One region of the Hyphomicrobium sp. ghe19 genome, then DNA from elsewhere that is predicted to be linked to it. Evidence: riboswitches for the same ligand, from Rfam matches in the RefSeq annotation. Region 1 holds a riboswitch; each other region holds the start of a gene.
What was found. Region 1 has a riboswitch for cobalamin ahead of cobW (cobalamin biosynthesis protein CobW). Riboswitches for the same ligand answer to the same signal wherever they lie in the genome.
Positions count from the first base shown of each region.

Region 2: linked by a shared signal. The riboswitch ahead of AACL53_RS07495 (TonB-dependent receptor) and the one ahead of cobW (cobalamin biosynthesis protein CobW) in region 1 are both predicted to bind cobalamin.
Region 3: linked by a shared signal. The riboswitch ahead of AACL53_RS07540 (ribonucleoside-diphosphate reductase subunit alpha) and the one ahead of cobW (cobalamin biosynthesis protein CobW) in region 1 are both predicted to bind cobalamin.

Region 1 covers NZ_LR743509.1:490,465-493,668, forward strand. The annotation lists gene AACL53_RS02300 (cobyric acid synthase) at 1-391, opposite strand, end outside; gene cobO (cob(I)yrinic acid a,c-diamide adenosyltransferase) at 391-1,008, opposite strand; gene cobU (bifunctional adenosylcobinamide kinase/adenosylcobinamide-phosphate guanylyltransferase) at 1,012-1,536, opposite strand; cobalamin riboswitch at 1,596-1,779, shown strand; gene cobW (cobalamin biosynthesis protein CobW) at 1,954-2,991, shown strand; gene cobN (cobaltochelatase subunit CobN) at 2,991-3,204, shown strand, end outside.
Region 2 covers NZ_LR743509.1:1,565,702-1,568,905, forward strand. The annotation lists gene AACL53_RS07495 (TonB-dependent receptor) at 1-1,516, opposite strand, end outside; cobalamin riboswitch at 1,925-2,124, opposite strand; gene AACL53_RS07500 (NAD(P)H-dependent oxidoreductase) at 2,231-2,833, opposite strand; gene metE (5-methyltetrahydropteroyltriglutamate--homocysteine S-methyltransferase) at 2,908-3,204, opposite strand, start outside.
Region 3 covers NZ_LR743509.1:1,575,417-1,578,620, forward strand. The annotation lists gene prpC (2-methylcitrate synthase) at 1-995, shown strand, start outside; cobalamin riboswitch at 1,091-1,311, shown strand; gene AACL53_RS07540 (ribonucleoside-diphosphate reductase subunit alpha) at 1,414-3,204, shown strand, end outside.

The DNA.
Region 1 (3,204 bases):
GAACGAAATCGGCTTCCGCTTTCAGCCGGCCGAAGCTTTCCAGAACCGCCGGCAAAAGCTCAGGCTTCTTCGCCTGAAATTCACGCGCCCTCGCCGAGCCGATCATTTTACCTTGCACGACGATTTGTGCGCCCGTCTCGCTTTCGGGCTTCAGCAACACGGGGTTCATGTGCACCGACGGCGCGACGCGTGCCGCACGCGCTTGCAATGCCTGTGCGCGGCCGATCTCGCCGCCGTCGGCCGTCACGGCGGCGTTGTTCGACATATTCTGCGGCTTGAACGGCGCCACGCGGATGCCGCGGTTCGCGAGCAAGCGGCAAAGGCCCGCCACCATCAGGGATTTGCCGACGTCGGAGCCGGTGCCCGAAAACATCAGGGTTCGCGCCGGCATTAGAACTCGATGCCTTCCTGCGCTTTGATGCCGGCTGCGAAGTGGTGCTTCACGGCGGCCATTTCGGTCACGCCGTCGGCGAGCGCGATCAATTCCGGCTTGGCATTACGGCCGGTGACGACGACGTGCAGATCGGCGCGGCGGTTGCGGAGCGCTTCGATGACGTCATCAAGCGGAAGGTAATCGTAACGAAGCGCGATGTTGAGTTCGTCGAGAATGAGGAGGCGAATGGATGGGTCAGCCATCAGCTCTTTGGCTTTCTCCCACGCGCGCTCCGCCGCCTTGATGTCGCGCGCCTTGTCCTGGGTTTCCCAAGTGAAGCCTTCGCCCATCGTGTGCCAGGAGACCTGATCGCCGAACATGCGCAGCGCGTCGCGTTCGCCGGTCATCCACGCGCCCTTGATGAATTGCACGACACCGACGCGCCAGCCGTGACCGAGCGCTCGCAGGGCAAGCCCAAACGCGGCGGTGGACTTGCCTTTTCCTGGGCCGGTGTGCACGAGGAGAACGCCCTTTTCGATCGACTTCGAGGCGACCTCGGCGTCCTGCACGGCTTTGCGCTTGGCCATCTTGGCCTTGTGGCGCTCGGCTTCGTCTATCGTTGGGTCGGTGGTCACGTTTCAGCCTTTCAAGGTCAGCGGCAAGCCGGCGGCGACAAAGACGACCCTGTCCGCCGCGGCCGCGATTTTCTGATTGAGGCGGCCGGCCTCGTCGCGAAACGCTCGCGCGAGCGCGTTATCCGGGACGATGCCTAGGCCGACTTCATTCGAAACGATGACGCAGGGGGCGATCCGTTTCGAGAGCGCCGCGATCAGTTTATCGGTCGCGTCGGGGATCGAACGTTCCGCGTGCATTAAATTCGATATCCACAAGGTCAGGCAGTCGACGAGTGACGGCAGTTCGGACGTCCGGTTCGACAAGGTATCGGCGATGTCGAGAGGGGTTTCGTGTTGAACCCAGCCGCTGCTGCGACGCCTTTGGTGCAGTTTGATTCGCTCGTCCATCTCGCCGTCGAAGGCCTCAGCAGTGGCGATGTAGGCCCAGGGCCCCGGCTGGCTCGTCAAAAGCTGCTCGGCATAAAGGCTTTTGCCGGAGCGTGCGCCTCCGAGAACCAATGTCAGCTGCGGCAGGGTTGGCGTTGGCATGAGCGACTTTCGGGCGGTCCAGGACACGCTGATGGCGATTGACGAGGGATAGTCGCTCACTTATCGATGGGGACGACGGTCCCTCGCAAGAGGGTTCAATGGGAATGCGGTATTTACTCCGCAGCTGCCCCCGCAACTGTGAGCGGTGAGCGCTGGCGATATGACCACTGGGTTATGCCCGGGAAGGTCGCCAGACGCTGAGACCCGCGAGCCAGGAGACCTGCCGTCACAGAAGAATCGAACCGTCGCCGGTGGGGCGAGAAAGGTTAACATGACTTTCAGAATGCTCTGCGCACGCCATTGCGCGCCATCCCATCATGCGTGGATGTTCAAACGTGCGGCTCCGACCGGAGCTGCCGCGATGGGGTCCTGTGACCGTGGGTCTCAAAATATCAACTCGGACTCGGAGTTTTGCCAATGAGCGCGCGCAAGGTGCCAGTCACCATCGTTACCGGCTTTCTCGGCGCGGGCAAAACGACGCTCGTCAGACATGCGATCGAGAACGCCGAAGGCCGCCGGCTGGCCTTGATCGTCAACGAATTCGGTGATGTCGGCGTCGACGGGGCGATCCTTCGTTCTTGCGGTGTCGAGAATTGCCCGGAGGAAAACATCGTCGAGCTGACGAATGGCTGCCTCTGCTGCACGGTGGCAGACGATTTCGTGCCGACGCTCGAGGCTTTGCTGTCGCGAAATCCGCCGCCCGAGCACATCATCGTCGAGACGTCGGGTCTGGCTTTGCCCAAGCCGTTGGTGAAAGCCTTCGAATGGCCGGACATCCGCAATCGCGTCACGGTCGACGGTGTCGTCACCGTCGTCGATGGGCCTGCGGTGAATGCGGGACGGTTTGCCGACGATCCCGTGAAGGTCGCGGCGCAACGCGCGGCCGATCCTTCCGTAGATCATGAAAATCCGCTGGAAGAAGTCTACGAAGATCAGCTTCTCTGCGCAGATCTCGTCGTTCTGAACAAAACCGATCTGATGTCAGAGGTCGAGATCGAGCAGATTACCGACGCCATCAGGAGCGGCGTGCCGCGCAGCATCAAGATCGTGGCGACGCGTGAGGGTCGCGTTCCCGCTAGTGTATTGCTTGGGCTTTCGGCGGCGGCGGAGAACGATCTCGCGGCCCGTCCTTCGCATCACGATAACGAGCCGGATCACGACCACGACGATTTCGAGACATTCATTGTCGAGGTGCCGGCGCTTGCGTCCCCCGCCGATCTCGCGTCACGAGCCAAGGCGATCGCCAATGCGCATGACGTGCTGCGCATAAAGGGCTTTGCGGCAATCGATGGAAAGCCGATGCGGCTGTTATTGCAAGGCGTCGGCGAACGCGTCGACACGCGGTATGAGCGTGCGTGGCGGGACGGCGAGCCGCGGCTCGGCAAGCTCGTTGTCATCGGTCAGAAAGGTCTCGACCGCGAGAGTATCACCAGGACCCTGACAGGCGCCGCCTAATGCATATCGTCGTTCGCGAGAGCCGAGATCTCGATGAGGCCGCCGTGCCTCAGGATCTCGGACTTGCGCCCGCCGATATCGTCTTTCTTTCGTTTTCGGATTCCGATTTGGCAATGGCGGCCGCGGCATTTCGTTCAGTTGCCGAAGACGAACGGCCAAGCCTTCGCATCGCGAACCTCAGTGCGCTGTGCCATCCGATGTCCGTCGATATTT
Region 2 (3,204 bases), 1.1 Mb from region 1:
TACGATATCCAGCGAGCGTCCATTCGCCCCTTCCGTTCCAGAACGATTGCTTCACTCCAACTTCAATCTGGTTGCCCGTTGTGAGGTTGAAATTCGCGAAGTTCTTCGCCAGATCGAGCAGCGGTACGTTGATCGGGTCTGACGCAACCGAATATTGCCCGTAGATCGCGAAGTTTTTCACCGGCTCAAAGACCGCGCCGACGCGCCACCCAAGGGCGCCAAAAGTCTTTTCGAAACTCTGGCTAAGGCTGACGTCTTCGCGTTCGATTGTTGGCGCGTCAAAGCGGACACCGCCGACGACGGTCAGGTTGTCGAGAAGATGAATGCGGTTTTCCGCGAATACGCCATACTCGGTCAGCTCGGACTTGTATTTCGGGTCGAGCTGATTGGGGTTCGGGAAGAGACCGCGGTCGAAATGATAGGGATCGAGCGAGTTGGACTCGAACGGAATGTAGTTGGCATATCCGAAGCGCGTTCGCGTCACGTCAACCCCGACCACGGATTCATTGGCGAATCCGAGCACACGGGTTCGCAACGTTGCGTCGCTTCGCGATCCGATCTGATCCTGCTGTTGAACGATATGGATATAACCGCTGCGGTCGACGTCGCCGGTGACCGGATTGAGGAAGTAGTCTTCCGCGTTGCGCCATTCGCGATTGCTGCTCGATATATACGCGATATTGCGGAACGACAGCGCGGAGCTCGGCGTGTACTCGGTCTTGAACTGGGTGAAATTGTCCTTGAACCGAATGCGGCTGTCGTAGACGTTGTAGTTCTTCTCGCGCAGGCTTTCGTCGATTTCGCCGTCCCGGAACGGCGTTCCGAAGTAGCGCATCGGCTTCTGATCGCCGTAGTCCGTTGAAAGAGTGAACACGAGATTCGGCGCGGCCTGCAGCCTCAACGCGCCGGAAATCCCGAAGTTTTCTGAATGCCCGAGATCGACCCAGCCTTCCGAAGCGTCGCCGCTCACGTCGAAGCGATAGGAGAGCGCTTCGTTCAACGGACCCGCGCTGTCGAGTGACAGGCGCCGCGTCATGTTCGAGTCGACGTAGACCTGCGCTTCATTCTCAAAGCCTGTCGTAATCGGCTTTTTCGGAACAACGTTGATAACGCCGCCAATCGCGCCTTCACCGTAAAGAACGGAGGCGGGTCCGTGCAACACTTCGATGCGATCGACGGACCACATGTTGAACGGAAATGTAACGTTGCCGCGGCCGGGCGATATGCGCGTTCCGTCATACAAGCGCACGACGGACCCGTTGCCCTGATAGCCGCGGCTCGCAAAGGCTTGCCCATAGACCGGATTGGCGACACTGCTGAATCCCGGCGCATTATGGGTTATCGCATCCGTCACCGTGTCCTGGCCGCGGTCGCGGGCCATCTCGCCTGAGATCACAGAAACACTGGCCGGAGTTTCGAGTGGTGTTAGATCAAGCCTGCTGCCGGCAGTTGTCGGCACGTTGAGATTGAGCCCAGGCTTGGTCGGTGTGTTGACGCCGGTTCGTGCGGGATCCACCACCGGCTCCGCGGGTGTATCCGTGGCGCCCTGTTTCCCTTCACCAGTCTGCTTTTGTTGCGATAAGGTCTTCTTCTTTTTCTTTGAAGACGTGGTCGACTCTTGTCCACCGAGCACCGTGATGGGCGGCAAATTGCCAGGATTTTGCGAGTTTTCCGAAGGTTTTGCCTCTTGAGCGCACAGCGCGAGCGAGCTCGAAGTCATCGCTAGGGCGAACAGGCTGACGCGTGTGGAGACGACGAAACGACGTGAATTCGCGGCCCGCTGGGGCGGCAATTCGACAATGAGATTTGACATAGATCCTGCGCGGTCGACGGTTGTGGCACGTCACCGCGAACGAAGCCGTCCCGAGTGCTGTTCTGCACTCAAGTCGTCAACGATCAGAACACCCCGTCTGATGCGTGCTCGCGTGTGACCACGACTGTCGGCAGGTCTCCTGGCTCGCGGGTCCTAGCGTCTCGACCAGCCTTCCCGGAAATGGTGTTCCAGTGGCATTGGGGTCGAGGGCTCGCCGCTTACAGTTGCGGGGGCAGCCGCGGCATTTGGCATTGTGCCAGCACCGCATTCCCTATTGATCCCTTGCGGGAACCGACACGGTTTAAATTCTCTACTTGGCTGACCGAGTCAATCGATTGAGTCCGAATTGGAAACATATGTGCTCGCAACGACACAATGTTTGTTGGTCAGCGCTGATTTGACTCTGTGAGCGGTCGCTTAGGCTTTATAGCCCTGAGATATAAAATCCATGAGCTGGTTCAGTTGCCGAGTTACAGCGCCGGAATCGCCATCGTCGAGCGCATAAAAATCGAAGCGCTCGTTGCTCGCCAAGTTCGGCAATAGCGCTGGCAGCGAACTTTCGAAAAACACGCGACTACCATCGCCTGTGGCATTCGTTTCGGCTTCGCTTCGCCCATGCGTGACGATGACGGTCATGCGCGTAATGCTCCTGAGCAGCGGCTGAAGGTTTTGGCCGTCGAAGGTGAATGCCACATCCGGGCGCCAGACGCGGTCGAAATAGCCCTTCAGCATCGCCGGAATTGCGAACATCCAAATGGGCAAAATGAAAATCAATTCGTGTGCCGACTGGAGATCTGTAACGAGCCTACGAATATCTTCAGGAATGCCGCCGGATGGATAAGATGAAAACTCGTGTCCCGAGGTTACGGGGTTGAAGTTCAAACGATAGAGATCATTGACGACGGCCGTCGTGTTCCGTGCTGCAAGCGCCGCGATTGCGCGTTCCGCAATCTGCCCGCAAAGACTGTTTGGCTCCGGGTGACACGTCACAAGAAGGCAGGTGCTTGGGGAACCAGTCATAGCGTCCGTCAATTGGAAGCCGTGCGGATAGAGACAGAAGGATCGGTCTCGATCCGCAGGGCATGAGTTTCTGTCTACGCGCTTTCGCGCATCGTCTTGGCTGCTTCAACCATATTCTTGAGCGCAGGCAGCACTTCTTCCCACTTTCGGGTCTTGAGGCCGCAATCAGGATTGATCCAAATCTGCTCGGGTACGAGATGAGCGCGCGCTTTGCCGATCAGGTCCGTCATATCGTGGACATGGGGACAGCGGGGTGAGTGGATGTCGTACACCCCAGGGCCGATCTCGTTCGGATACCGGAAATCCGAGAACGCTTCGAGTAATTCCATCTGCGACCGCGAGGTTTCGATCGAGATGACGTCGGCGTCGAG
Region 3 (3,204 bases), 1.1 Mb from region 1:
ACGGCACGCTGCCATCGGCGGAAGAGCTCGCGACGTACCAGAGGAAATTGCGCGCTCAGCGCAATTTTCCGCTCGCCGCGAGGCGCGCCCTCGAAGCTCTGCCCGCCGCCGCGCACCCGATGGATGTCTTGCGCACTGGCGTGTCGGCGCTCGGATGCGTCTTTCCGGAATCGCCAGATCAAAAGGCCGAGAACGCGCGCGCTATCGCTGATCGCCTGATTGCATCGGCGCCCTCGATGCTGCTCTATTGGTATCATTTCTCGGGCAGCGGCCGCAGCATCGACGTCGAGACGGATGATGACACCGTCGCCGGGCATTTCCTCACGCTGTTGCACGGACGGGCGTCGCACCACCACCAAGTCCGCGCGCTACAGGCTTCACTGGTGCTTTACGGCGAACATGAGTTCAACGCATCGACGTTCACCGCGCGCTCGATTGCGGCGACGGGCTCTGATTTCTATTCCGCAATCAGCGGAGCCATCGGTGCGCTGCGTGGCACCAAGCATGGCGGCGCCAATCAGGCCGCGTATGAGGTCATCACGCGCTATAGAACGGCGGACGAAGCCGAGGTCGATGTGCGCGAGCGGGTGGCCAACAAGCAGGTCGTGATGGGGTTTGGCCATCCGGTGTATCGGATTTCGGACCCGCGCACTGAAGTCCTGCGTACGTTGGCGAATGAACTGGCCGATCGCTCGAACGATCACAAAGTGATGTCCATCGCCGAACGGATCGAGGTCGTGATGGCCGACTCCAAGAACATGTTCGCCAATGTGGATTGGTATAGCGCCGTGCTTTACGATCTTCTGGGTATCCCGGCCTCGATGTTCACGCCGATTTTCGCAATGGCCCGCATAGCCGGCTGGAGCGCTCACATCATCGAGCAGCGCGAGGACAACAAGATCATTCGTCCGACCGCCGACTACGTCGGCCCGGAAAGCCGTGTCTTCGTCTCGCTTTCCGAGCGCGGGATGCCGGCCCGCTGGCGCGCCGCCTGAGTGCGCGACGTCTTGCCATTGGAGAAGCGCAACAACACCTGGGGTAACTTTAGAATTCGCGCCACCACATATTGCGCATGCCCATTGGAATCTGTCTTTATGAGGACATCATAGGTCGCTGGATTTCAACATTCAGCGCTAAGAGGGAACCCGGTGCGCATCGCTTTTCGAGCGGTGCAATCCCGGGACTGCCCCCGCAACTGTGAGCGGCGAGTTCCTGTCGGATAAAGGTCACTGATGCTTCGCGTGTCGGGAAGGCCAGACAGAGAGCAGCGACCCGCGAGTCAGGAGACCTGCCTGTGATGGTGTTTTCACGTCCTCGGGCGGGGTGTCCTGATGGATTGGTTCATCCCGCCATTGCGCGCGGATGAATGCGCGTACCATGCGGCCCAAGCCCCCTTTTTTCAGGGGTTTGCCGATGTCTATCGTACTCCAAGCACGAAGCTCTCAATCCAATCACGTTTCAGGCATCGGCGCACCGAAGGCCTCGACGGAACAGCTGTTCCAGGTCATCCGGCGCAGCGGCGGCGTCACGCTATTCGACGCCAGCAAGATCACCGTGGCGCTCACCAAGGCATTCCTCGCCGTTGAAGGGGGGCGCGCGGCTACATCGCGGCGCGTTCACGAGACCGTCGAGGAATTGACTGAGCAGATCGTTTCGGCGTTGACGCGCCGCGGCGCTCAGGGCCGCACGTTCCATATCGAAGAGATCCAGGATCAGGTCGAGCTTGCGCTGATGCGCAGCGAAAACCACAAAGTTGCGCGAGCTTACGTCCTTTATCGCGAAGAGCGCGCGCGCGAACGCGCAACGTCTGCTGAACTTGTGAAGGTCGCTGCCGTTTCGCCGATGAACGTCAAGGCAAGGGACGGCCGTCTGTCTCCGCTCAACATAGACCGGCTGCGCCTGCTGATTGTCGAAGCCTGCGATGGCTTGCCGGATGTGACCGCAGAGTCCGTGCTTTCCGAAAGCCAACGCAATCTCTACGACGGAATTACGGTCGATGAGTTGGCGGAAGCGCCGGTGCTCGCCGCGCGCACCCTCATCGAAACAGAGCCGAACTACACATTCGTCGCGGCGCGATTGCTCATGGATCGGTTGCGCAGCGAGGCACTGTCGTTCGTGAGGGGTCGGGAAGACTCGGCGCGTCAATCGGAGATGGGGGCACGCTATCCCGAGTACTTCTCGGCATTGGTCGCGAAAGGCATCGTGGCCGAACTGCTCGATCCGGAACTGGCGCGGTTCGATCTGGCGCGTCTTGGGCGCGCGTTGAAGCCAGAGCGCGACGGCATCTTCCAGTATCTTGGCCTTCAAACGCTGTACGATCGCTATTTCTTGCAGACGAACGGTATCCGCTTCGAGCTGCCGCAAGCCTTCTTCATGCGCGTCGCCATGGGCCTCGCGATGCGTGAGATCGACCGCGAGGAGAAGGCCATCGCCTTCTATGATCTCATCTCGTCGTTCGACTTCATGTGCTCCACGCCGACGCTTTTCAATTCCGGAACCCCGCGTCCGCAATTGTCTTCGTGCTTCCTGACGACGGTGCCGGACGATCTCGACGGCATCTTCAAGTCCATTAAGGACAACGCGCTTCTCGCCAAATACTCAGGCGGCCTCGGCAATGACTGGACGCGCGTGCGCGGCCTCGGCGCCCACATCAAAGGCACAAACGGCGAAAGCCAGGGAGTCGTGCCGTTCCTGAAAGTCGCCAACGACACCGCGATCGCGGTCAATCAGGGCGGCAAGCGCAAAGGTGCGGTCTGCGCTTATCTCGAAACGTGGCACATCGACATCGAAGAGTTTCTGGATCTCCGGAAGAATACCGGTGACGACCGCCGGCGAACGCACGACATGAACACGGCTCACTGGATCCCGGATCTCTTCATGAAGCGCGTCGCAGAAGACGGACCCTGGACGCTGTTCTCGCCCGACGAGGTTCCTGACCTGCACGATCTCTACGGCACAGCGTTCGCGGCGCGTTACGAAGAGTATGAGAAGAAGGCCGAACGCATGGAGATGAAGATTGCGCGGCGCGTTCGCGCGGTCGATCTTTGGCGGCGGATGCTGACGATGCTCTTCGAGACGGGCCACCCGTGGATCACGTTCAAGGACCCCTGCAACCTACGCTCGCCTCAGCAGCATTGCGGTGTCGTGCACTCGTCGAACCTTTGCACGGAAATCACGCTCAACACCTCGAACGACGAGGTCGCA